3 regions of the Gardnerella sp. KA00255 genome follow, and region 1 is predicted to be linked to each of the others. Evidence: riboswitches for the same ligand, from Rfam matches in the RefSeq annotation. Region 1 holds a riboswitch; each other region holds the start of a gene.
The links. Region 1 has a riboswitch for thiamine pyrophosphate ahead of thiM (hydroxyethylthiazole kinase). Riboswitches for the same ligand answer to the same signal wherever they lie in the genome.
Positions count from the first base shown of each region.

Region 2: it holds a riboswitch for thiamine pyrophosphate, as region 1 does, so the genes downstream of both, HXT51_RS01425 (ABC transporter permease) here and thiM (hydroxyethylthiazole kinase) in region 1, are expected to answer to the same signal.
Region 3: it holds a riboswitch for thiamine pyrophosphate, as region 1 does, so the genes downstream of both, thiC (phosphomethylpyrimidine synthase ThiC) here and thiM (hydroxyethylthiazole kinase) in region 1, are expected to answer to the same signal.

Region 1 covers NZ_CP058374.1:3,438-10,899, forward strand. The annotation lists gene thiO (glycine oxidase ThiO) at 1-82, shown strand, start outside; gene thiS (sulfur carrier protein ThiS) at 137-343, shown strand; gene HXT51_RS00020 (thiazole synthase) at 492-1,313, shown strand; gene HXT51_RS00025 (HesA/MoeB/ThiF family protein) at 1,349-2,080, shown strand; gene thiM (hydroxyethylthiazole kinase) at 2,162-3,712, opposite strand; TPP riboswitch at 3,721-3,813, opposite strand; gene HXT51_RS00035 (VWA domain-containing protein) at 4,043-6,325, shown strand; gene HXT51_RS00040 (glycoside hydrolase family 3 protein) at 6,420-7,462, shown strand, end outside.
Region 2 covers NZ_CP058374.1:360,033-367,494, reverse strand. The annotation lists gene mfd (transcription-repair coupling factor) at 1-1,622, shown strand, start outside; gene HXT51_RS01435 (ABC transporter ATP-binding protein) at 1,674-2,411, opposite strand; gene HXT51_RS01430 (ABC transporter substrate-binding protein) at 2,581-3,576, opposite strand; gene HXT51_RS01425 (ABC transporter permease) at 3,730-4,545, opposite strand; TPP riboswitch at 4,535-4,659, opposite strand; gene eno (phosphopyruvate hydratase) at 4,872-6,167, shown strand; gene folK (2-amino-4-hydroxy-6-hydroxymethyldihydropteridine diphosphokinase) at 6,400-6,900, shown strand; gene folP (dihydropteroate synthase) at 7,059-7,462, shown strand, end outside.
Region 3 covers NZ_CP058374.1:291,787-299,248, reverse strand. The annotation lists gene dut (dUTP diphosphatase) at 1-178, shown strand, start outside; gene HXT51_RS01195 (RelA/SpoT family protein) at 370-2,709, shown strand; gene thiC (phosphomethylpyrimidine synthase ThiC) at 2,936-5,581, opposite strand; TPP riboswitch at 5,579-5,689, opposite strand; gene HXT51_RS01185 (methionine ABC transporter permease) at 5,830-6,510, opposite strand; gene HXT51_RS01180 (methionine ABC transporter ATP-binding protein) at 6,513-7,349, opposite strand.

The DNA of each region.
Region 1 (7,462 bases):
GACTACAAAGCTTGTGCTTGAGCAAGAGTTGACTGAGAAGGAAAAGGGCTTCTTGGAGAGCTGCAATCCTGCTCGTTTCTAGTGACACTCGCTTCTAGTGACGCAAGTTTTAATAGACGTTAATAAAGGTTGAACTATGCAAATCGTCGTCAATGGTGAAACTACTCAAGTTCAAGATGGGTCGACTGTGGCAGATCTTGTCGCGCATCTTTATGGCCCAGATGCAGGTCCTGGTATAGCTGTTGCCATTGGCGACGATGTACTTTCGCGCGCTCAATGGAAATCAACCATCATCTGCGATGGGGATAAAATCGAAATTCTCAGCGCGGTTCAGGGCGGCTAATCCTAAATAGTAGGCTGATCCTAAATAGTAGGCTGATCCTAAATAAGGACTGATTGCAAATAGGAAGTTGGATTCCAAATAGGCGCCTGATTCCAAATAATTTGAGTATAGTTTCAAAAAATTTATATAAAAGGCTTAAAGGCTTAAAATGTCAGAAAATAATACAGAAAATAATGAAGAAAATGTCGATACTTGGCAGCTTTGCGGTAAGACTTTGCATTCAAGGCTTTTGCTTGGCACTGGTGGCATGACGAGCATTGACATTATGGAAAAGTCACTTGTGGCTTCAGGCGCGGAAGTAGCAACGGTTGCTTTGCGTCGTCACGCAAAAACTGGCGTTGATATTTACGGTATGTTGCAGCGTCATAATATTAACGTTTTGCCAAATACTGCTGGTTGCAAAACTGCGCATGATGCTGTTCTTACGGCAAAAATGGCTCGTGAATCGCTTGGAACTGATTGGATTAAGCTCGAAGTGATTGCAGACGACGATACTTTGCTTCCGGATACTCGCGAAGTTTTGCTTGCTGCTGAAAAGCTTATTGAAGAAGGATTTAGCGTTCTTTGCTACACGAACGACGACCCGATTGTGGCTCGTCGCCTTGTGTCGCTTGGCGTGAAAGCTGTTATGCCTGGTGGTGCTCCAATCGGTACTGGCCTTGGCATTTTGAATCCTCGAAACATTGAGCTGATTGTTCAAGAATGCAAGGAAGCTGGAGTTCCTGTGATTTTGGATGCTGGCGTTGGCACTGCTTCCGATGTTGTTAAAGCTTTCGAAATCGGATGCTCGGGCGTGCTTCTTGCAAGCGCTGTAACTCGCTGCCCAGATCCAGTGAAAATGGGTCGCGCAATGGCTGCTGCTGTTACTGCTGGAAAGCTTGCTCACGATGCTGGCCGTATTCCTAAGCGTGAACATGCGCTCGCTTCTTCGCCTGTTGAAGGTCGCGCTTGGGCTGATTCTGTACTGTAAATTTTGTACTGTAATTTTTCGGCATATTTTTCAGCATGACGATTAATAAAATTTACGACAACCTGCAGGAGCTTGAGGCGGAGCGCACTTGTCGCCACTTGCTCCTGCCGGGCTTTACGCGTGAACATCAGCAGTTACTTCGCGATGCAAAAATCTGCATGGTTGGAGCAGGTGGACTTGGTTCGCCATGCTTGCTTTCGCTTGCTGCGGCAGGAGTTGGCGAAATCACGATTTGTGACGACGACGTTGTTGAGCTTTCTAATTTGCAAAGGCAGACTTTATACACAGTCGATCAGTGCGGCAAATCTAAAGCGCAACTTGCAGCTAAACGCTTGCAGGCGTTATCTCCAGGTTTAAAAATCAATCTTGTAGATAGATTTAATGAAGATAACGCAAAACAGCTTGTAGAAAGTCACGACTTGATAATTGATGGTTGTGATAATTTCGCTACTCGCTTTTTGATTGCGGATGCTGCTTGGAGCGCTGGTACGCCGGAAGTTTACGGCTCGGTGCTTTATTATGAAGGTCAAGTAAGCGTTTTCGTGCCAGGAAAAGGTCCTGGTTTGCGTGATTTGTATGCTTGCCCTCCGCCTAAAGAAAAAGTGCCAAAATCGGCTGTGTTGGGTGCGACTGCAGCTATTGTTGGCGCAATGATGGCAACTGAAGCAATCAAACTCATAACCGGTATTGGCACACCGCTTATTGGCGTTTTAGCTCGTTATAATGCATTGGATAATTCATTGAAACGCTTTAAATTCTCCTTATAAGGCTTATTTTTAGATTTTCTATAAGTTTTATTTTTAGATTATCTAACGAAATAAGCCTTATAAGGCTTATTTCGTTAAGGCTTATTTCGTTATTACGCTTTTAAATAGTTTTGCTGTTTCTTTAGGATTTTCAGCGCACATAAGCCCAGATACAGTGCACACGCCGTCGATTTCAAGATCTCGTATAGGGAATACTGTGCTTTCGTGAATGCCGCCTATAGCAAGAGTTTTTACACCCATTTTATGAGCTACTTTAGCGACTTCATTAACTCCATCTATTCCAAGTGGTGGCACATCGTGTGCTTTAGTATTTGTGGCAAAAGCTGCTCCAATTCCAATCACATCTGGAAGAGGTACATCGTTTTCTTTGCACTCTTTATAAGCTTTTTCCATTAAATCAGGTCTAGCGCAAGATAATCCAATCATCCATTCTGCAGGCATACGTTTGCGTGCTTCAACGAATGGTGTATCTTTTTGGCCAATGTGCAAGTTAAATCCGAGCTTAGATGCAACTTCAATATGATCGTCGATAAAAATAGGTACATCCGCGTGTGAAGCTTTTATTAAAGCGTTTCTAAGACTTGTAGCTTTCTTGGCGATAGTTTCATCATCTGAATATTTATCGCGCAATTGTACTACAGTTACGCCGCCTTCTATGCTGCTAACAGCAACATCTTCTTCAGAGCGTTCTCCCATGCGCGGATCTGTAACTAAGTATAAAGTCCAATCAGTTGGCTCAATGCTGAACTCTATGTTGGTAAGCTCAAACATATCATTCACGCTTAAAGTAGACAAAGCATCAATCCAAAGTGAGCGGAATGTTCCTGGAGCTATTGTTTGACGTGCGGCCCATGTTCCAGCTGCGGAAGCGTGTACGTGTGCGGCTACTGTTGCTGCAAATGGTCGTTCCGGATTTGCCCCAACGTATGCCGCAACAAGTGCTCCAAGAGTACAACCTGTTCCAACAACCTTAGTCATAACTTTATGACCGCCTGTAATGCGAGCTAAGCATCCATGGCCATAAACTGCATCTTTTTCTCCAGAAATAGAAATGATTGAGCCATATTTTTTAGCTAATTCGTGAGCGGCTTCTATGGCATCGTTAACTGGATCGTGCGCGTCAACGCCTTTCATGTCACTTTTTTGACCTGAAAGAGCTAGGATTTCTGAAGCGTTTGCTCGTATAACAGTTGGATTGTGTGTAACAATATCTTTTACAAAATTATTGCGAGTTTCTAATGCTTTTACGCCTACTCCAACTGGGTCTAAAACCCATGGTGTTCCTGATTCTTTACAACCTTTAACAGCGCTGTATATGGCGTTAGAACGTGAATCTTTTTGGAATGTTCCAACGTTTACGAGCACTCCGGATGCGATTTTTGCAACATTGTATGCTTCTACAGGATCGCATACCATAATTGGTGAAGCTCCTGCTGCAAGTAGTGCGTTAGAAGTTATATCTTGCACAATGCTATTTGTTATGCAATGTGTTAAAGGTTGTGTTGCGCGAACTCTTTCTATACATTCGCGTACGTCGCGTAAGAACATGCGTCGGCGAGCTTTTTCTGAAAACGAAGTGTCGAAGAATGTTTCTGAAGATTTATTTTTATTAATATTTTCGGAGTTTTGCATATTTTCATTAAATTCTGTCATGATATTCCCTTCGCTAGTGCTGGCTAGATCAGGTTCAACGGGTGTGATCTCAGCGCATATGCGCACCCCGAACCACTGAAATCGTCATTTTGATATCTTTATCGATGATATCATTCCTATATCTTTATCGATTTGACTATATCTATTATGCGTGACGTTTTATTTATATATGTTTAGATTTTGCCAAAATGCTTTAGTTTTAGCTTAAAAATAAGTTTTCAATAGCACATGATTATGCGCAATGTATATAATTATGTAATAGTTTTATTTTTTTTAAGAGTATATTATTTGCGATGCAGGGAGAAAGCAATGAAGTGCTCAAAATGCGACTATGAAAATGATGATGAAGCGAAGTTTTGCGAAAACTGTGGATGTAGGCTTTCTAAGGAGAATTCTAAAGATAAAGATGATTCGCGTGAGCGTCCAGCGTATATCATTGATCAACAGAAGTCGTTAAAGAATCAGCCGAAGTTTAATAGATCAAATCAATCTGCTCAGTTTAGTAGGCCGTTCGCGTTCCAGCATGGTGGCAATTCTAGTATCTCTTCTCAAGGCGCGCCTAATGTCGCATCTGATGCATTTTATAGAGATAATTCTGTGAATAATTCGGGAAATGCTTCTTCAAATACTGTAAACGCTTCTGCAAATAGTCCGGCAAATAGTTCTGCAAATACTTCAGCAAATGGCGGCAATAATCATAATGCTAATTTTGTGAATAATAATGGGCATAATCCAGCGCATAACCCGGCTAATAACCAAGGACATAATCCGGCTAATAATTATGCTAATAATCCGGCGAATAATCCAAATAATTCGCATAGTCTGAATGGCAACACAAATAACCCGCATAATGCCAACGGCTCGTATAACCCTAATAACCCTTATGGTCATAACAATCCAAATAATCCAAATAATCCGAACAATCCCAATAACCCGAATAACCCGTATGCCAATAATAATCCGCAATATCGCGCACCATATTCTAGGAATGGAAACTATAATTACGGACCAACTAATCAAGGTTATCGAAATGGTTTCCAGAATTCTCCGCAGGATGCTTCGCAGACTCGCGTAATGGGCAACATCTATACTCAAGCTTCCGCTCCGGCTATGCGTCAAGCGGCAGTTTCTGCTGCTGGTGCCGCAACCAAAGCAGGTATTGCTGGTTGGAAAATCGCTACAATCTGCATTTCAATATTAGCGGCTATCGGCATTATAGGTGGAATTTGGGGATATAATGCATGGGTAAATCGCTTCCAAGTGCCTTATGGTGAGCTTCATTCTAAGCTTTTATCAAGTAAAAGAGCACAAGCTTATAAAGTTAAGATAGTTGGATCAGACGTTAGTAATTATCCTGATGTTAAGTTGTATTTCTCTGTTACAGATAAATCTGGAAATTCCTTAGAGCTTGATTCTCCTACTGCTGCTATTAAAGAGAAAATTTCCGGCGGTGCAGAAGTTGAAAGAAGAATTCGCAATGTTGAGCGAATTAAAGATAAGCAGGGCGTTGGCTATGAGATAATGCTCGATAAATCGTATTCTATGATCAATTCCATGGATACTATGAAAAAGACTATGAAAGATTTTGTTAACGCTCTTAATTATAAAGTTGGAGATAGAGGAGAGCTGATTTCTTTCGATAGTTACCTTATGTATATGGCTACATACACTAAAGATAAAGATAGGCTTATTACAGGCATTAATAATATGACGCCTTACGGTAATACTGCTCTTTATGATGCTTTGTACACGGGTGTAAATAATGCTTCTCAGCGTTCTGGAGCGAATTGCGTTATAGCGTTCACTGATGGTGAAGATAACTCAAGTACTCACACTATGGATGAAGTAGTTCAATTGGCAAAAGAAAAGAATATACCGATTTATTTGATTGGCACTGCTGACGCTGATTCTTCTACTTTGCAAAGTATTGCTGACGAAACAAACGGATTCTTCTGGAGTATGGATTCTATCAGTGATATGAGCGAAGTGTTGAATCGAATTAAAATGAACCAAGACAATTTGTATTGCCTCGAATATGAATCTGATTCTTCATCTGACCCTTATTCTGATCGTATTGTTTCTGCTCTTCTTGCTGATTCTAATGATCATACTAATGGTGGAATTGGTGAAGATTTGCAATTTGCTCCTGTTAAGAAGGAGAAGGTGCAGAAGGCAGTTTATAAGGTTTATAAGGGAGATGTGACTTGGACTGAAGCTAATGATGCTTGCATGAGAGAAGGAGCTCATCTGGTTACTATTCCTAGTAAGAAAGAAGAAGATAAGATTATTAAACTCGCTGTGGATAATGACCTTAAGTATGTTTGGATCGGTGGATACACTTCGCAGCGCCAAGATGGCGATGTTTTTGCTCATTGGATAACTGGTGAAAAAACAACGTACACTAATTGGATGGAGGGTGAGCCAAGTCGTAATGATAAGGATGGTTCTCCTGAGTTCTACCTTATGCTGTGGCGTATTGGATCTGAATGGTCTTGGAATGATCAGCGTAATAATGTTTATAATTCGCCTTATTTGCATAAGACTTTTTCTGGTAGAACAGGATACGTTTGTAAAGTTGATGCGCAAGATTAATTCAGCATTAGTTCAAAATTAATTCAGTATTAGTTCAAAACTAGTTCAGAATTAGTGAAATTGACATTTACTTTAATTAATTGTGGAGATACGTATGGTGAATCGCAGAAATTTTCGTGGCGATAGGTTGTCAAAATCCTCTAAACGCTGTGTTTATGGACGACCTAATTGCGCATATCCAAAGCGTGTTCATCATTTATCGCGTGAAAAAATTGTTCATAAAGCTTGGATGAGTTTTATTGCAATAGTTGTTTCTATAGCTGTTATCGCTGCAATAATTTTTGGCGTTTATAAATTCTACGGGCATGATTTGAATATTGGTTTTGGCGCGTTATCTAAAGAAAGCGTTCAATCTCAAGCTAAAGCGCACAAGATTAAGCATAAATATCACTTTAATTTTAAGATTTCAGATAGTGAAGTTGATAAAATGCTTAGGTCTATGTCTTTAGAAGACAAAGTTGCTCAAATGTTTATGGTAACTCCTGAACAGTTGCTCGGAATAAGAGGAGTGGTAACTAGCACTGGCCCTTATATTCGTAACAGTTTTTATAGGATTCCTGTTGGTGGAATCATGTATAAAGCTGAAAACTTGCAAAATCCACAGCAAACTAAAGATATGATTAAGGCTTTGCAATCTATAAGTAAAGCTCGTGTTGGCTTGAATGCTTTTGTTTCGGTAGATGAAGAGGGTGGGACCGTAGCTCGCGTTAGTAGAAATCCTGCTATGAATGTTGAGAAATCTCCTAATATGTGTGATGTTGGAGCTACTAAAAAACCTGTTAAAGCTTTGAAAATAGGTAAACGCATGGGGGAGTATCTTTCAGATCTTGGATTTAACGTAGATTTTGCTCCTGATGCTGATGTTTTAACAGATCCTAATAATACTTTAATTAAGAAGCGTTCTTTTGGAAGTAATCCTAAGATTGTTACTAGTATGACTGAAGCGTTTACGGAAGGATTACAATCTTCTAATATTTTCGCTACTTATAAGCATTTTCCTGGTCACGGATCAACTCATACTGATTCGCATATGGGGATAACGATTTCTGAGCTTTCTGAAGAAGATTTGCAGCGAGTTGATTTAAAGCCTTTTAAGGATGCTTCTGAAATCGGTGTTCAATTCATTATGGTTTCTCA
Region 2 (7,462 bases), 360 kb from region 1:
AGTTAACTACTATTGATGAAGTTAAAGCAGATATGGAAAAGTCGATTCCTATGGATCGCTTGATTTGCGGCGATGTCGGTTTTGGTAAAACTGAAATCGCTTTGCGCGCGGCTTTCAAAGCTGTTCAAGATTCTAAGCAAGTAGTTGTTCTTGTTCCTACTACACTTTTAGTTCAACAGCATTATGAAACTTTTACTTCTAGATTCGAAGGATTCCCTGTAAAAGTTGCTGCTATGAGTAGATTCCAAACAGCTAGTCAAATTTCACAAACTATTGACGGTCTTGCTGACGGTAGTGTAGATGTTGTAATAGGTACTCATAAATTGCTTAATCCTAGTATTAAATTTAAAGATCTAGGTTTAGTTATTATTGATGAAGAGCAGCGTTTTGGCGTTGAACATAAGGAAACGTTAAAAGCTTTGCGCACGAATGTAGATGTTTTAAGTCTTTCTGCTACTCCAATTCCTCGAACTTTAGAAATGGCAGTAACTGGTATTCGCGAAATGTCTACTTTAGCTACGCCTCCTGAAGATAGACTTCCTGTTTTAACGTATGTTGGAGCTTATGAAGAAAAGCAGGTTGCGGCTTGTATTAAGCGCGAATTATTGCGTGGAGGACAAGCGTTTTACGTGCATAATCGTGTAGAAGATATTGCTAGCGTCGCTGCAAAAATTCATGATCTTGTTCCTGAAGTAAGAGTGGGTGTTGCTCATGGAAAGATGGGCGAAAAGCAGCTTGATTCTGTAATACGCGATTTTTGGCATCGCGATATTGACGTGCTCGTGTGCACTACGATTATTGAAACAGGTCTTGATATTTCTAATGCAAATACGCTTATAGTTGACCATGCTGATCGTTTTGGTTTGAGTCAGCTTCACCAATTACGTGGACGAGTTGGTAGAGGGCGTGAGCGAGCGTATGCTTACTTCCTTTATGATCCGTCTAAGCCTATGACTGAACAAGCTCATGATAGGCTAACAACTATTGCACAGCATACGGCTTTAGGTTCTGGTTTTGATGTTGCTATGAAGGACTTGGAGCTACGCGGAACTGGTAATTTATTAGGCGATGCTCAAAGTGGACATATTGAGGGAGTTGGCTTTGATCTTTATGTTCGCATGGTTTCAGAAGCTGTTGAAAAGTATAAAGAACCAGAACATGTTCAAGAAGTATCAACTTCTATTGATTTGCCGATAGAAGCTTCTATTCCTACTTCTTATATTGATAGCGATAAGTTGCGATTAGAAGCATATAGAAAGTTGTCTGCTGCTCGTAGCGATGAAGATTTGCAAGAAATCCGAGAAGAATTATCTGATCGTTATGGTGAGCCGCCTAAAGCTTTCGAAGCTTTGTGTGATGTTGCTAGATTGAGATTTGCTGCCAGTAAATTAGGCATTACACAAATAGCTTCGCAAGGTAAATCTGTGAGAGTTATAGGTATGGATCCTAAAGAATCGTTGTTAATGAGATTAAAGAGGATTTATAAGTCAGTACAGTATCGTCCACTTACGCATATGCTGATTATTCCTGCTCCATTTGAATCATCATTAGGATCTAGTTCTATGAATGAATCAGATATTCTTAAGTGGTCTAAACAATTACTTGAAGATTTAGCGTGGTGATTTGTAATATCTGATTTGTAATATCTGTTGCAATATAAGTATTAAAAATATTTATTGCAATGCCATGCGCAGTTCGTCTTCTATTTCAACGTGATTATTTGGACGCTTTTGTGCATCAAGTTGGCTTCGATCAATATTCCAGTTTTTCTCAATGATTCCGTCTTTGATCATAAGAATTCTGTCAGAAAGTCTTACTGCTTCAGAAATATCGTGCGTGACCATTATTGTGGTCCAGCCATGTTTTTGCCTTAGATTATCAAGCAAATCTTGCATGTCTAAACGAGTTAAAGCGTCTAATGCTCCGAAAGGCTCGTCTAAAAGTAGTAATTCAGGATTATGAACTAAAGCTCTAGCTAATGAGACTCGTTGTGCTTGACCACCTGAAAGTTCTGACGGCCATTTCGAACCGCAATTATTAAGTTGCATATCGTTAAGAGCTTTTTCTGCAATAGATTTTAGTTCTGATTTGTTTCCTTGCATGCCGAAAACTACGTTCTTACTTACTGTTAGCCATGGTATTAATCTTGCGTCCTGGAAACCTATTGCTTGATGTTGCGTGACGTTTATTGTTCCAGAATCAGGTTTGATTAATCCTGAAATAACTTTAAGAAGAGTGGTTTTCCCACATCCTGAGCGTCCGATTAGAGATACAAATTCACCTTTTTTAATATTTAGATTTATATCTCGCAATATTTTAGCGTTATTTTTAAAAGTTACGCCAATATGTTCTAGAGTAACGCAGTAAGAGTTATTTTTAGTCTCATAGTTTTCTTCTATTTGAGTGTTCATATTTTACTCCTACTGCGTTGCTCTAAATCATGTTTATATAATATATATAACTTTGTTATACAAACTTGTTATATAACTTTGTTCTAATTTTGATTAATCAGTTATATATTTATTTTGATATTTAATTTTTGTTTTTACTGATATGTGTTTTATAGATATATGGATTAATTTACTTCGAGCAATCCATTACAGAATCTTTCAAATTCTTTGGAGCTTGCTTAATTAAACCATATTTCACGTATTCTTTAGCCTGAGTTTCCATCATTTCCAAACCTTTTTCATCGATTGGACGAATAGTTGGATTGTCAAACTTTTCAATTTGCTTAATAATAGTTTCGCTTGCTCCGAGCTGCTTGTAAGCGTTTCCAATAACATTGTTTTCTTTATGAGACTTTTCTGCTTCGCGAACAAGAGCCTTGTACATCTTCTTAACAAGATCCGGATGCTTTTGAGCAAAGCTCTTAGAAACAATGTGAATGGTGACGTTCATATTGCCGTACTTTTTAGCATTTACAAGCAACTTTGCGCCTGGAGTTGTCATTGCTGCAGCAAGATTCTGATCGAATGAGGAAATTGCGTCGATTTGTCCAGAAGTAAATGCTGCCTGGAAGTTCTTAGGGCTCATCTCAACTTTGTTAACTTTAGAAACATCTAAGCCGCTTTTATCGAATGCGCGGTGAAGCATGTAATCGCCAGTGTCACCGTTGTGAATAATAGCAACTTTCTTGCCATACAAGTCTTTTAGTGTTTTCACGCCGCTTTTTGCGGATGCAACGATTCCTTGGGAATCACCATTGTAATATTCGAGTGCAAAAGCAACCCATGGCTGTCCTTCAGCAATCAAATCAATGAAGCGTCCAGTTCCAGTGGTTGTAGCATCTGCATTTCCGCTCATCACAGCAGTAAGACCGTCAACTGGAGTGTAAGGACCAGTGTAAACTACTTTAGATTTGCCAAATTCGTCTTGAAGGAATTTCTCATTTTTCAAAGTAGTTAAATAATTTGCTGTAGAAAGATAAGCAACTCTCATAGTTCCAGCGTCTTTTGAAGAAGCGGTTGATGATTTTTGTGAGCTTCCGCAAGCTGCAAGAGATACAGTTGCACAAGCAGCGCAGATTAATGCAATAATGCTCTTTTTAGAAAATCGCATTTTTAAATTAGCCATGATATATAGCTCCTTTTGTTTGGTTGTTATTGTTTGTTGTTTGTTTGGTTGTTATTATTTGGTTGTTGATTCTAAATATTGACTAATTCTTAAAAAGCAATTTAATGCATTTTAAAAAGTAGTTAATTTTAGAAAAATGTTGATATTACTAGATTATTTGCGTGATTTTCTATCTAATCTGCGTTCAGGTATAAGAAGATACTCTAATATATTTGCAGTAAGCTCAGATCCAAGACCTGCAATTGCGTACATAATAACGCATGCCATCATTTGATCTGGTCTAAAGAATTCTTGTGCTCTTGAAAGAATGTATCCAATTCCAATAGAAGAATTAACTGTTTCGCAAGTCACTAATGCAACCCATGCTACAGATATTGCAAATCGCAAACCTGTCATAAAACTTGGAAGTGTGCCGCGAAGCAAAATAGATATAAAAATAGTAGATTTTTTAACGTGATAAACCTGCGCTAATTCAAGAAGTTTTGGATCAATATTACGCACTCCATCGCGAATATTAACGTACATAGGTCCAAAAACACCAACGGCTATAAGCGCTATTTTCATCGTTTCATCTATTCCGAGGAAAATTATTAATATTGGAGCTAAAGCCGGGAATGGAATTGACCTCAACATGTGGCTTGGTTTATCAACAACAATATTGCCAAGCTTACTGCCTCCTGCAAGTATTCCTGCTGGAACAGCAAAAATAATTCCTAATAAAAGTCCTAAAAGAACTCGTAAAATACTTATTCCTAAGGATTTTAATAATATGCCTTCATTGTTTAAATCAATAAAAGCTTGTATTACTTCATATGGGGATGGCAAAGAACGGTCTTCGATTGGAGAAAGAGTTGTGAAAAACCACAAAACCAAAATGAGGATAGTTGAAATCCACACTTTGCACGAAGATACCGCTTTAAACGCAATCTTCAATATGTTCTTCGCTTTATTAGGCGAACTGTAAGTCATGCGACAATCCCTTCGATAGTTTTAGCTATATCAGGTTCGACGAGTGTATTCTCAGCGCAACACTGTACATATTGTTGTTTGGCACGATGTAGTTGCGCACCCCGTGTCTGAGGTCATTATCTATTAAGGGTATGGACAAGTATTATTTAAAAGCGATATTTATAAACGATATTCGTGTAAAAATCGATGATCTGCTAATTTGACTCGAAGTAAATCAAGATATTGTGAACGTTCACGGCATAAACACAATGGAAGAATCTATAACGTCCATAAAACGCACTAATGTTAAAAGAGTCATCACAACCCATAAGTATTAAGGAGTAGTTGTGGCAGCTATTGAAAGCGTATATGCACGCGAAATTTTGGATTCCCGTGGAAATCCTACTGTTCAAGTTTATTTGGAAACTGAAGATGGCGCTCAGGGCATTGGTTTAGTACCTTCTGGTGCTTCAACTGGTGAAGCTGAGGCTTGGGAACGTCGCGATGGCGACAAGTCCCGTTACCAAGGCAAGGGTACCTTGGAAGCAGTCAAGGCCGTCAATGAGGTTATCGCACCTAAGGTTATTGGCATGGATGCCACTGACCAGCGCGCTCTTGATGAAACTATGATTGAGCTCGATGGCACTCCAAACAAGGGCAAGCTTGGCGCAAACGCTATTCTTGGCGTTTCTCTTGCTGCTCTTTATGCAGCTGCTGAATCTGCAGAGCTTCCATTGTATCGTTACATCGGCGGAACTAACGGACACATTCTTCCAGTTCCAAACATGAACATCATGAACGGTGGCGCTCACGCTGACTTCGCAACCGATATTCAGGAATACATGATTTCTCCATACGGCTTCGCAACCTACAGCGACGCTTTGCGCGCCGGCGTTGAGGTTTATCACACCTTGAAGAACGTTTTGAAGAAGGAAGGCTTGGCTACTGGTCTTGGCGACGAAGGCGGCTTCGCTCCAAAGATGAAGTCCAATGAGGATTCCTTGAAGTACATCATGGATGCGATCGAAGCTGCAGGTTATGAGCCAGGCAAGCAGATTGGTATTTCTCTTGACGTTGCTTCTTCTGAGTTCTACAACAAGGAAACTGGTAAGTATCGTTTCGATGGCGAAGAGCGCGAATCTGCTTACATGCTTGATTACTACGAGAAGCTCATCAACGAGTATCCAATCGTTTCCATCGAAGATCCATTCCAGGAAGAAGGATGGGATGATTGGGCAGAAATCACCAAGCGTCTTGGCGATCGTTTGCAGTTCGTTGGCGATGATTTGCTCGTCACTAATCCAAAGCGTTTGGCTAAGGGTATTGAGCTTGGAGCAGCTAACTCCTTGCTCGTAAAGTTGAACCAGATTGGTTCCGTTACCGAAACCCTCGACGCTATTGAGCTTGCAACCAAGAATGGCTTCACTTCCATGGTTTCCCATCGTTCTGGTGAAACCCCAGATACCACCATTTCTGATCTTGCTGTTGCTAAGAACACCGGCCAAATCAAGACTGGTGCTCCTGCTCGTGGCGAGCGTATTGCTAAGTACAACCGCTTGCTTGAGATTGAGGAAGAGCTTGGTTCTACTGCTCAGTACGCTGGTTACAGTGCATTCAAGGCTTGCAAGAAGTACGTTAAGTAGTTTCATAGTTTTGAATTGCATTTTGATAAGCTACAATAAGCTAATTTGAATATGCTAAACGGTCGGTCACTTCGGTGGCTGGCCGTTTTATATAAAAATAAAACTGAATTAAAATATCTAAAGCAATAAATAAAACTGAATAAAACAATTTAAAAAATATAAAAATTGCATAAAACTGAATAAAATTGCATAAAGCAATCTAAAACAAATATAAAACAATTTGGGGGTCTGTATGAGTTCGTTAGTATACATAAGTTCTGGAAGCAATATTGGGGATCGTTTAAATAATTTACAACAAGCAGTTAAAATGCTGAAAGAAAATACCCATATAAGTAATGTAATAGTTTCTTCTGTTTATGAAACTGAACCAGTTGGAGACGTTGAGCAAGATAGTTTTTATAATATTGGAATTAGGCTGAGAACAGACTTAACTCCTTATGAACTTTTAGATTTCATTCATGAGATAGAGCAGCGTTTACACAGAAAGAGGATTATCCATTGGGGTCCTCGAACAATCGATTTAGATATTATTGATTACGATAAATGCGTATTTAAAAGCGATAATTTAACTATTCCTCATAAAGAGCGCGATAATCGCAAATTTGTCTTGGTTCCGCTATTGGAAATCAGCAAAGATGATCCTGACTATCATGACTTACTTGAAGAAAAACTATCTTATCTTAATGATTCTCATTGGATTAAAATCGTTGAAGGCAGTGAAGTTTTTAATTAAATAAGACGTTTTCTCACATTCATATTTATTTATATTCCATTCATATTTATTTGTATTTATGGTATGTGCAAGCTAGAAACAAAATTGCAAATCCGCATACTTAGCTTGCAAATAGTATATGATTATTTAGGTATTTAGACATAAAGATAGGAATAGTTATGAATATTACAAAAGAACGTGATATTACTGGCACAAGTCTTGCAGAAAAAGTTCTTCTTAATCAAGTACAAAAAGAGCAAAAATTAGTTTTGAACTGGAATGATATACCTTCTGACTGCATGCAAAAGGTGATTGATTTCATTGATCATTTTGATACTTCTTATGAAGTAAAAGAGTCGTCTGTTCAATTTTTATTGCCGCTTATTGCCATTAAACCTTTTATAAACGCATGTGAAAAAACGTGGAATAATGATTCTAATCTATTAGAAAGCATTAATTCTGTTGCGCGCGAAAATACTATTATTTGGAAAGCTGGACGTTTCTGCTTTGATACTATTGACAAGCCAATTGTTTACGCAATTTTGAATATTACGCCTGACTCTTTTTATGACGGTGGAAGATA
Region 3 (7,462 bases), 290 kb from region 1:
TGAGATTAAGGTTCCGCTTATTAATTTGGATCCTGAGCATACGGCTGAATTCCATAGAGGAGATCGTATAGCTCAATTAGTAATTCAAAGATACGTAAAGGCTGATTTTATTCCTGCTGAAAAACTTCCTTCTTCAGACCGGTCTGATAAAGGTTTTGGCTCAACAGGATTGCAATAAATAAATATGCTTATAAATCCGACTTGCTTGCGCTTGTCGGATTTGTCGTAAGTTTTACAATATTTACTGATATTTTTTGAATTTATTATCATTTGTTCAAAGAATATTCATATTTTTTATGTTATTCAACAATTTAGTTATCGGATTTTGTTGAAACATGTAGGATAGTGTTAAACGGGAGGTGATGTACGATGGGCGAATCGCAAGAAGAAATAAAGGGTGCTAATAAATTAGGTTGCGAAATTAGTAATGAACCTAATAACCCATTGTGCCCAATTTTACGAATGTGCCAATGGCATCATCCCGGTGAAAATATGGATATACTTCATCGTGCTTATAAGAGAGCAGTGAAGCAGCATACGGGTCAGCGTCGCAAATCAGGAGAGCCATATATTATTCACCCTCTTGCAGTGGCGCAAATTCTTGCAGATCTTGGCATGGGACCAGTAGTTGTTGCAGCAGGATTATTGCATGACACGGTTGAAGATACAGACTATACGCTAGAAGAGTGTAGGGCTGATTTTGGAGATACGGTAGCAGGTTTAGTTGATGGTGTTACCAAAATCTCGAATATGGAATATGGCGATAACGCTCAAGCTGAAACCATACGAAAAATGGTTGTAGCAATGAGCAGGGATGTGCGAGTTTTAGTTGTAAAGCTTGCAGACCGATTGCATAATGCTCGTACATGGAGGTACGTTAAAGCATCAAGCTCGCATAAAAAAGCTCGTGAAACTCTAGATGTTTATGCTCCTCTTGCAAATAGACTTGGTATGAACGCGATTAAAACAGAGCTTGAAGAATTAAGTTTTAAGGTTTTATATCCAAAAATTTACAATGAAATCGTTGTTTTAGTTGCTCGTAGGGCTGGTCAGCGTGAAGTTTATTTACGCCAGATTCTTGAAGAAATCAACGAAGATTTAGCTGAGCAGCATGTTAAAGCTTCTGTTAAAGGCCGTCCAAAAGATTATTTCTCGATTTATCAAAAGATGATTGTTCGAGGACATGATTTTGAAAATATATATGATCTTGTGGGCGTACGAATAATTGTTGATTCAATTCGAGATTGTTATGCTGCATTAGGTGCCGTGCATGCGCGCTGGAGCCCTGTTCCTGGGCGTTTTAAGGACTATATAGCAACGCCTAAGCTAAACATGTATCAAAGTTTGCATACTACTGTTGTAGGGCCTGGCGGAAAGCCTGTTGAAATTCAGATTCGTACATGGGATATGCACAGGCGTGCTGAATTTGGTATTGCTGCACACTGGAAGTATAAAGCTAATGGTCAGGCTGGTCGCGCTTTAAGTAAGCCAGACAATGATGATTTAAAGCGTGAAAAGGAAGATCGTAAAGAACTTAGCGAAGCAGATAATCTTAAGTGGATTCAGCAGCTTGCCGATTGGACTAGTGAAACACCTGATTCGGATGAGTTTTTAGGATCTTTAAAACAAGATTTAGGAGCATCAGAAGTATACGTCTTTACTCCTAAGGGGAGTATTGTTGCTCTTCCTCAAGACGCAACTCCAGTAGATTTTGCTTATTCTGTGCACACTGAAGTTGGTCATCGCATGATGGGCGCTCGCGTTAACGGCCGTCTTGTGCCTCTTGATACTAAGCTTGTTAATGGAGATACTGTTGAAGTCTTGACATCAAAGTCAGATACTGCTGGCCCATCTAGAGATTGGCTTAGCTTCGTAAAGTCTCCTCGTGCTCGTAATAAGATTCGTCAGTGGTTCAGCAAGGAACGTCGTTCTGAGGCCATTGAAGAGGGCAAGGATGAGCTAACTCGTGCTATGCGTAAGCGTAACTTGCCTATCTCTACTTTGATGACTCCGCAGGCTTTAATTGGCGTCGCAGATGAGTTGAATATTGCACCTAATGTTGAATCTGTTTATGCAGCTATTGGCGAAGGTCAAGTTTCAACACAGAATGTTATTTCTAGACTTGTTAAAGATGCTGGTGCAGATGAGGTTGATGAAGAGGTTGAGCAGGAAGCTTTGCCTTTAAGAAGACCTGAGCGAGCGCGTAAAACTAATGGCGCTCTTGGTGTATCAGTTAAAGGCGTTGGTGACGTTTGGGTTAAGCTTGCGCGTTGCTGTATGCCTGTTCCTGGAGACAATATAGTTGGTTTCATTACGCGTAATCAAGGCGTTTCTGTTCATAGAACTGATTGCCAGAATATGATTGGTTTGCAAAAAACTCAGTCTGAGCGTGTAATTCCTGTGCAATGGACAAGCGATAAAGGTTTGTTCATGGTTAAAGTTCAGGTTGAAGCTTTGGATCGTCAGCATCTTCTTTCAGATGTTACTAAAGTGCTTTCTGATCACGGAGTAAATATTATTTCCGGATCTATTGCTACTGGAGACGATAGAGTTGCTACAAGCCAATTTGCTTTTGAAATGGCAGATCCTCAGCATCTGAATACTTTGCTTGCCGCTATTCGCAAGATTGAAGGTGTTTTTGATGTTTACAGGATTACGGGCGCTAAAGATAGTGCTGAGCCAAGACTTAGAAAAATGGAACGCGATTAATTTAACGTTTACTTTTAACGTTTACTTTTAACGGTTACTTTTTTTAACGTTTATTTTTTGACATTTACTTTTAACGTTTACTTTAAAATTATTTAATAAAAAGCGAGTCTTTAGCATTTAATACTAAAGACTCGCTTTGAAATATCAGTAACTTTACTTCTCAGTATCAAAGACTTTAGTTAGGCATATTCTCAACGCAAATATACCTAACTAACATTTTTAAATATCAGATGCTTTGATACAGTGAAGATCCAGCTTCCTGAAACTTCTTACTCATTTCTTTCATGCCGTCTGCAATTGCTTGGCTACGGGCTTCTTCGACGAGCTGCTCTTGCTGAGCTGCTCCTCCGAAACGCTTACGAATATTCTGCGAAATAGCCATAGAGCAGAATTTTGGTCCGCACATGGAACAGAAGTGAGCCATTTTTGCTGGCTCTGCCGGAAGCGTTTCATCATGGAAAGCGATAGCGGTATCAGGATCGTAACTTAAATTAAACTGATCCAACCAGCGGAACTCAAAACGAGCCTTACTGATTGCGTTATCGCGATCCATAGCATGCGGATGATGCTTTGCAAGATCAGCCGCATGACAGGCAATCTTATATGCAATTACGCCTTGCTTAACGTCATCTTTATTTGGTAAGCCTAAGTGCTCCTTAGGAGTCACATAGCAAAGCATAGCTGTTCCGTAACGTGCGATTTCCACGCCGCCTATTGCTGAAGTAATGTGATCGTATCCTGGAGCTGTATCGGTTGTCAAAGGTCCAAGAGTATAGAATGGAGCATTTTGGCAAATTGCTTTCTCCATCTCGATATTCATACGGACAGTGTCGAATGGTACGTGTCCTGGGCCTTCAATCATCACCTGAACATCATGCTGCCATGCAATCTTGGTTAGCTCTCCAAGAGTCATCAATTCTGAAAGCTGAGCTGCATCGTTAGCATCAGCCAAGCTTCCTGGACGCAAGCCGTCACCCAAAGAGAACGCAACATCGTACTTGGCGAAAATCTCGCATAATTCTTCGAAGTGAGTGTATAAGAAGCTTTCCTGATGGTGTTGCAAGCACCATTCAGCCATAATGGAACCGCCTCGAGAAACAATACCAGTTACGCGATTTGCAGTAAGAGGCACGTAACGAAGAAGTACACCTGCGTGAATAGTCATGTAATCAACGCCCTGCTCGCACTGCTCAATAACAGTGTCGCGGAACAATTCCCAGCTGAGCTTAGAAGCGTCATCCTCAACCTTTTCCAAAGCTTGATACATTGGCACAGTGCCAATTGGAACAGGGGAGTTACGCAAAATCCATTCGCGAGTCGTGTGAATATCGTTACCGGTGGAAAGATCCATAACGGTATCCGCGCCCCACTTAGTAGCCCAGGTAAGCTTTTCTACTTCTTCGTCAATAGAAGATGTGACAGCAGAATTACCCATGTTCGCGTTGAGCTTAGTTAAGAAGCGAGAACCAATAATCATAGGTTCTGCTTCAGGGTGGTTGATATTGCAAGGAATTACTGCACGTCCAGCAGCAAGTTCAGAGCGAACAAGTTCTACATCGCAGTTTTCACGAGTAGCAACATATTGCATTTCTGGAGTGATAATTCCATGACGCGCGTACCACATTTGAGTAATAGGATGATCCACAGCCTTCATTGGCTTATGCATGCGTCCACGCCATTCTTTTGAAGCTTTACCACGCTTAATAGCACGTTTTCCATCATCCTGAAGATTACGTCTACGACCTTCGTATTCTTCTACGTCTCCACGATCCAAAATCCAATCAAGGCGAAGAGGAGCCAAGCCTTCCTTCGGATCGCACTTAGGTCCTTCTGTGTTGTAATCCTTAAATGGTGGGTTAGGACCAACGCCTGGAGTATCAGAAAGCTTAATTTCTGTATAAGGAACTTCCAAATCGTAAGAACCATACTTATATTCAAAATGAACTGGCGTAGTCTTACGAATATGAGCTTTGTCTCGTTGAGTGCATCCACGAGCAGCTATATCAACTCTTTGCTGTTTTGCTAATTTTGCAGCGTCTTTTGCTTCTTTAGCATTAATAAATGTTGGCTTCTTTTCTTGAGGCTTTTCAGAGTTCTCAGCATTTTCTGGAACGATTACACGCTTGGCATAACCGTGCTTTTCTTCTCCTCGAACAGCTTTCCAGCGCTCAATAAATTCGCTCATAGTTGATTCTGGTGTTTGCGAAGAATACAATGCTTCAGCTACGAACCATCCAGCAGCATTAGTGCGTGCAATCATATCTACATCATCAAGTTGAATTCTTCCGCCAACAAGAACAGGGAAATCACTTGCTTTACAAATAGTATTGATTTTTTCTTCATCAAGCGTTGTATGATTTGCTTCCAACTCGTAAGATGCAGTAGAGTTTTCGCATCCTTCTTCTGGATTATGCATTGCTGTTACGCAAATATAATCAATGCATCCATCTGGAAGTTCGTTAATAACTTTTACAAGGCTTTCTGTTTCTAATGACAAACCTATAACGGCATCTTCGCCTAACAAAGCACGAGCTTCTCTAGGTTCCATATCTCCTTGTGAAAGATGAATACCATCAACTTTAATGCCTTGATTTCTTGCTTGCCATGCTACGTCCACGCGTTCATCAATAACAAAAGTGACCGAGTCGCATTTGTTATTATCTTCGATTATTTGCGCGATATCACGAGCAACAGTTGTGAGTTCCTGGGCATTATCATTATTAGCATGAAGACGTATGAATGTTGCTCCAGCGCGTAAAGCGTCATCAACTACATCAGTGATAGGACGATTACAAGTTTTTGCATCTGCAATAAAGCAGGCGCTGAGGTTAAATTGATTACGCATAGACGCGTATGGATAATTCGAAGTCATACCTAAGTCGTTGCTCCCTACGTTGTATTAACTAACAGGTTCGAAGGGTTAAGTTTTATAAAAACTTATCTCAGCAATCTTCTTGAGAAAGCACCCCTGCAAAAATGTTGTGACTTCTATATTTTACACGAGTACGTGCATTTAATAAGCAAAAGGTATGTTGCGATAAAAGATTGCAATTAAAATAAAACTGTCTGAACGATTATTTCGCGCAGACAGTTTTATTAGTTTTAATATATTTGTATTTTTCAGCGTTCGTGATGATTAATTGAACGAGAAATAAAATCTCCCAAGCTTTGCACAATTTGTACGAGAATGATGCAAAGAATAACAGCTACTGTCATCACATCGTATTGATAACGCTGGTATCCGTATCGTATTGCAATATCTCCTAGTCCGCCTGCGCCAACTGTTCCAGCCATTGCAGAGAATCCAAAAAGCGTAATAAATGTAAGTGCAGCTCCGCGAATTAGCGAAGGTAAAGATTCCCATAATAATACTTTGCAAACAATTTGTAATTTGCTTGCGCCAAAGCTTTGTGCTGCTTCAATTAAGCTTCCGTCAACTTCAGCTAAAGATTGTTCAACAACTCTAGCAACGAATGGTGCAGCTGTAATTACCAGAGGAACAATAGCTCCAGGAACTCCAAGAGATGTTCCAACTATAAGACGAGTGAAAGGAATTATTGCAACTAGCAAAATAATAAAAGGCACTGAACGTACGATATTAACAATCCAGCCGAGAACTGTGTTAATTGGCGCGTTAGGACAAATACCTTTTTTGTTTGACGTAATTAGAAGTACGCCAATAGGAAGACCAATAATATACGCAAAAAGTGTTGCAACTGATGTCATTACAAGTGTGTCTTGCACGCCTTCAATAAGTAAGTCGCCGTAGTCATTAATAAATTGTGTAGCAGCTTCTAACATTGTTATTTCACCTCATTGTTAAGCGCGTTTTTAGGTGTGTTTGTTGCCTCATTTGTTGACGCGTTTGCAGACTTGTTTGTAGGTTTTGCTCGATGATTTTCCTGCTTTTCATCCGCAATAAGCGTGCGCAAAATATCGCTTTGTGGATTTGCAAAAAGCGTATCCGTGTCACCCAGTTCCACAATGCGCCCGCCATCAATCATTGCAACTCGATCGCAAATATTACGAGCTACAGCTAACGAATGCGTAATAATAACAAGCGTTACGTTAAGCTCACGGTTAATTTTGCTCAATAAGTTTAGAATCTGTGCAGTAGTTGTTGAATCAAGCGCGCTTGTTGCTTCGTCACAAAGCATTATTGAAGGATTATTAGCTAGCGCTCGCGCAATTGCCACGCGCTGCTGCTGTCCGCCTGAAAGTTGGCTAGGGTAGCGATTTGCAAAATCTTTTAAGCCTACTAAGTCAAGCAAATAGTTTGCGCGTTCTTCTCGTTTCGTTTTTGGAGTGTGGTTCAACTCTAATGGGAACGTTACGTTTCTTAATACTGTGCGCTGCTGGAAAAGGCTAAAATTCTGGAAAATCATGCCAATATTTGTGCGAACTTTTGCAAGTTCTTTATCTTTTACTTCTGTAATATCATTCCCGTCAATGATGATTTTTCCAGAGGTTGGTCGCTCAAGCAGATTCATGCAACGAACTAGCGAAGACTTTCCAGCACCAGAGGAACCAAGAATTCCGAATACTTCTCCCGATTCAATAGTGAGATTAATATCATGTAATGCTTCATTCGTTTCGCTACCTTTGCCGTAGCTTTTGTGAAGATGTTCAATCTGAATCATGCTTTTCCTTAACAGATTATTGTTCTCGGCGTGAAATATACCAGCGTTTCATATTACGTTACGCACAAGTTATTATCCAGCATCGTATTTATTTAACTGTATTTATTTAACTA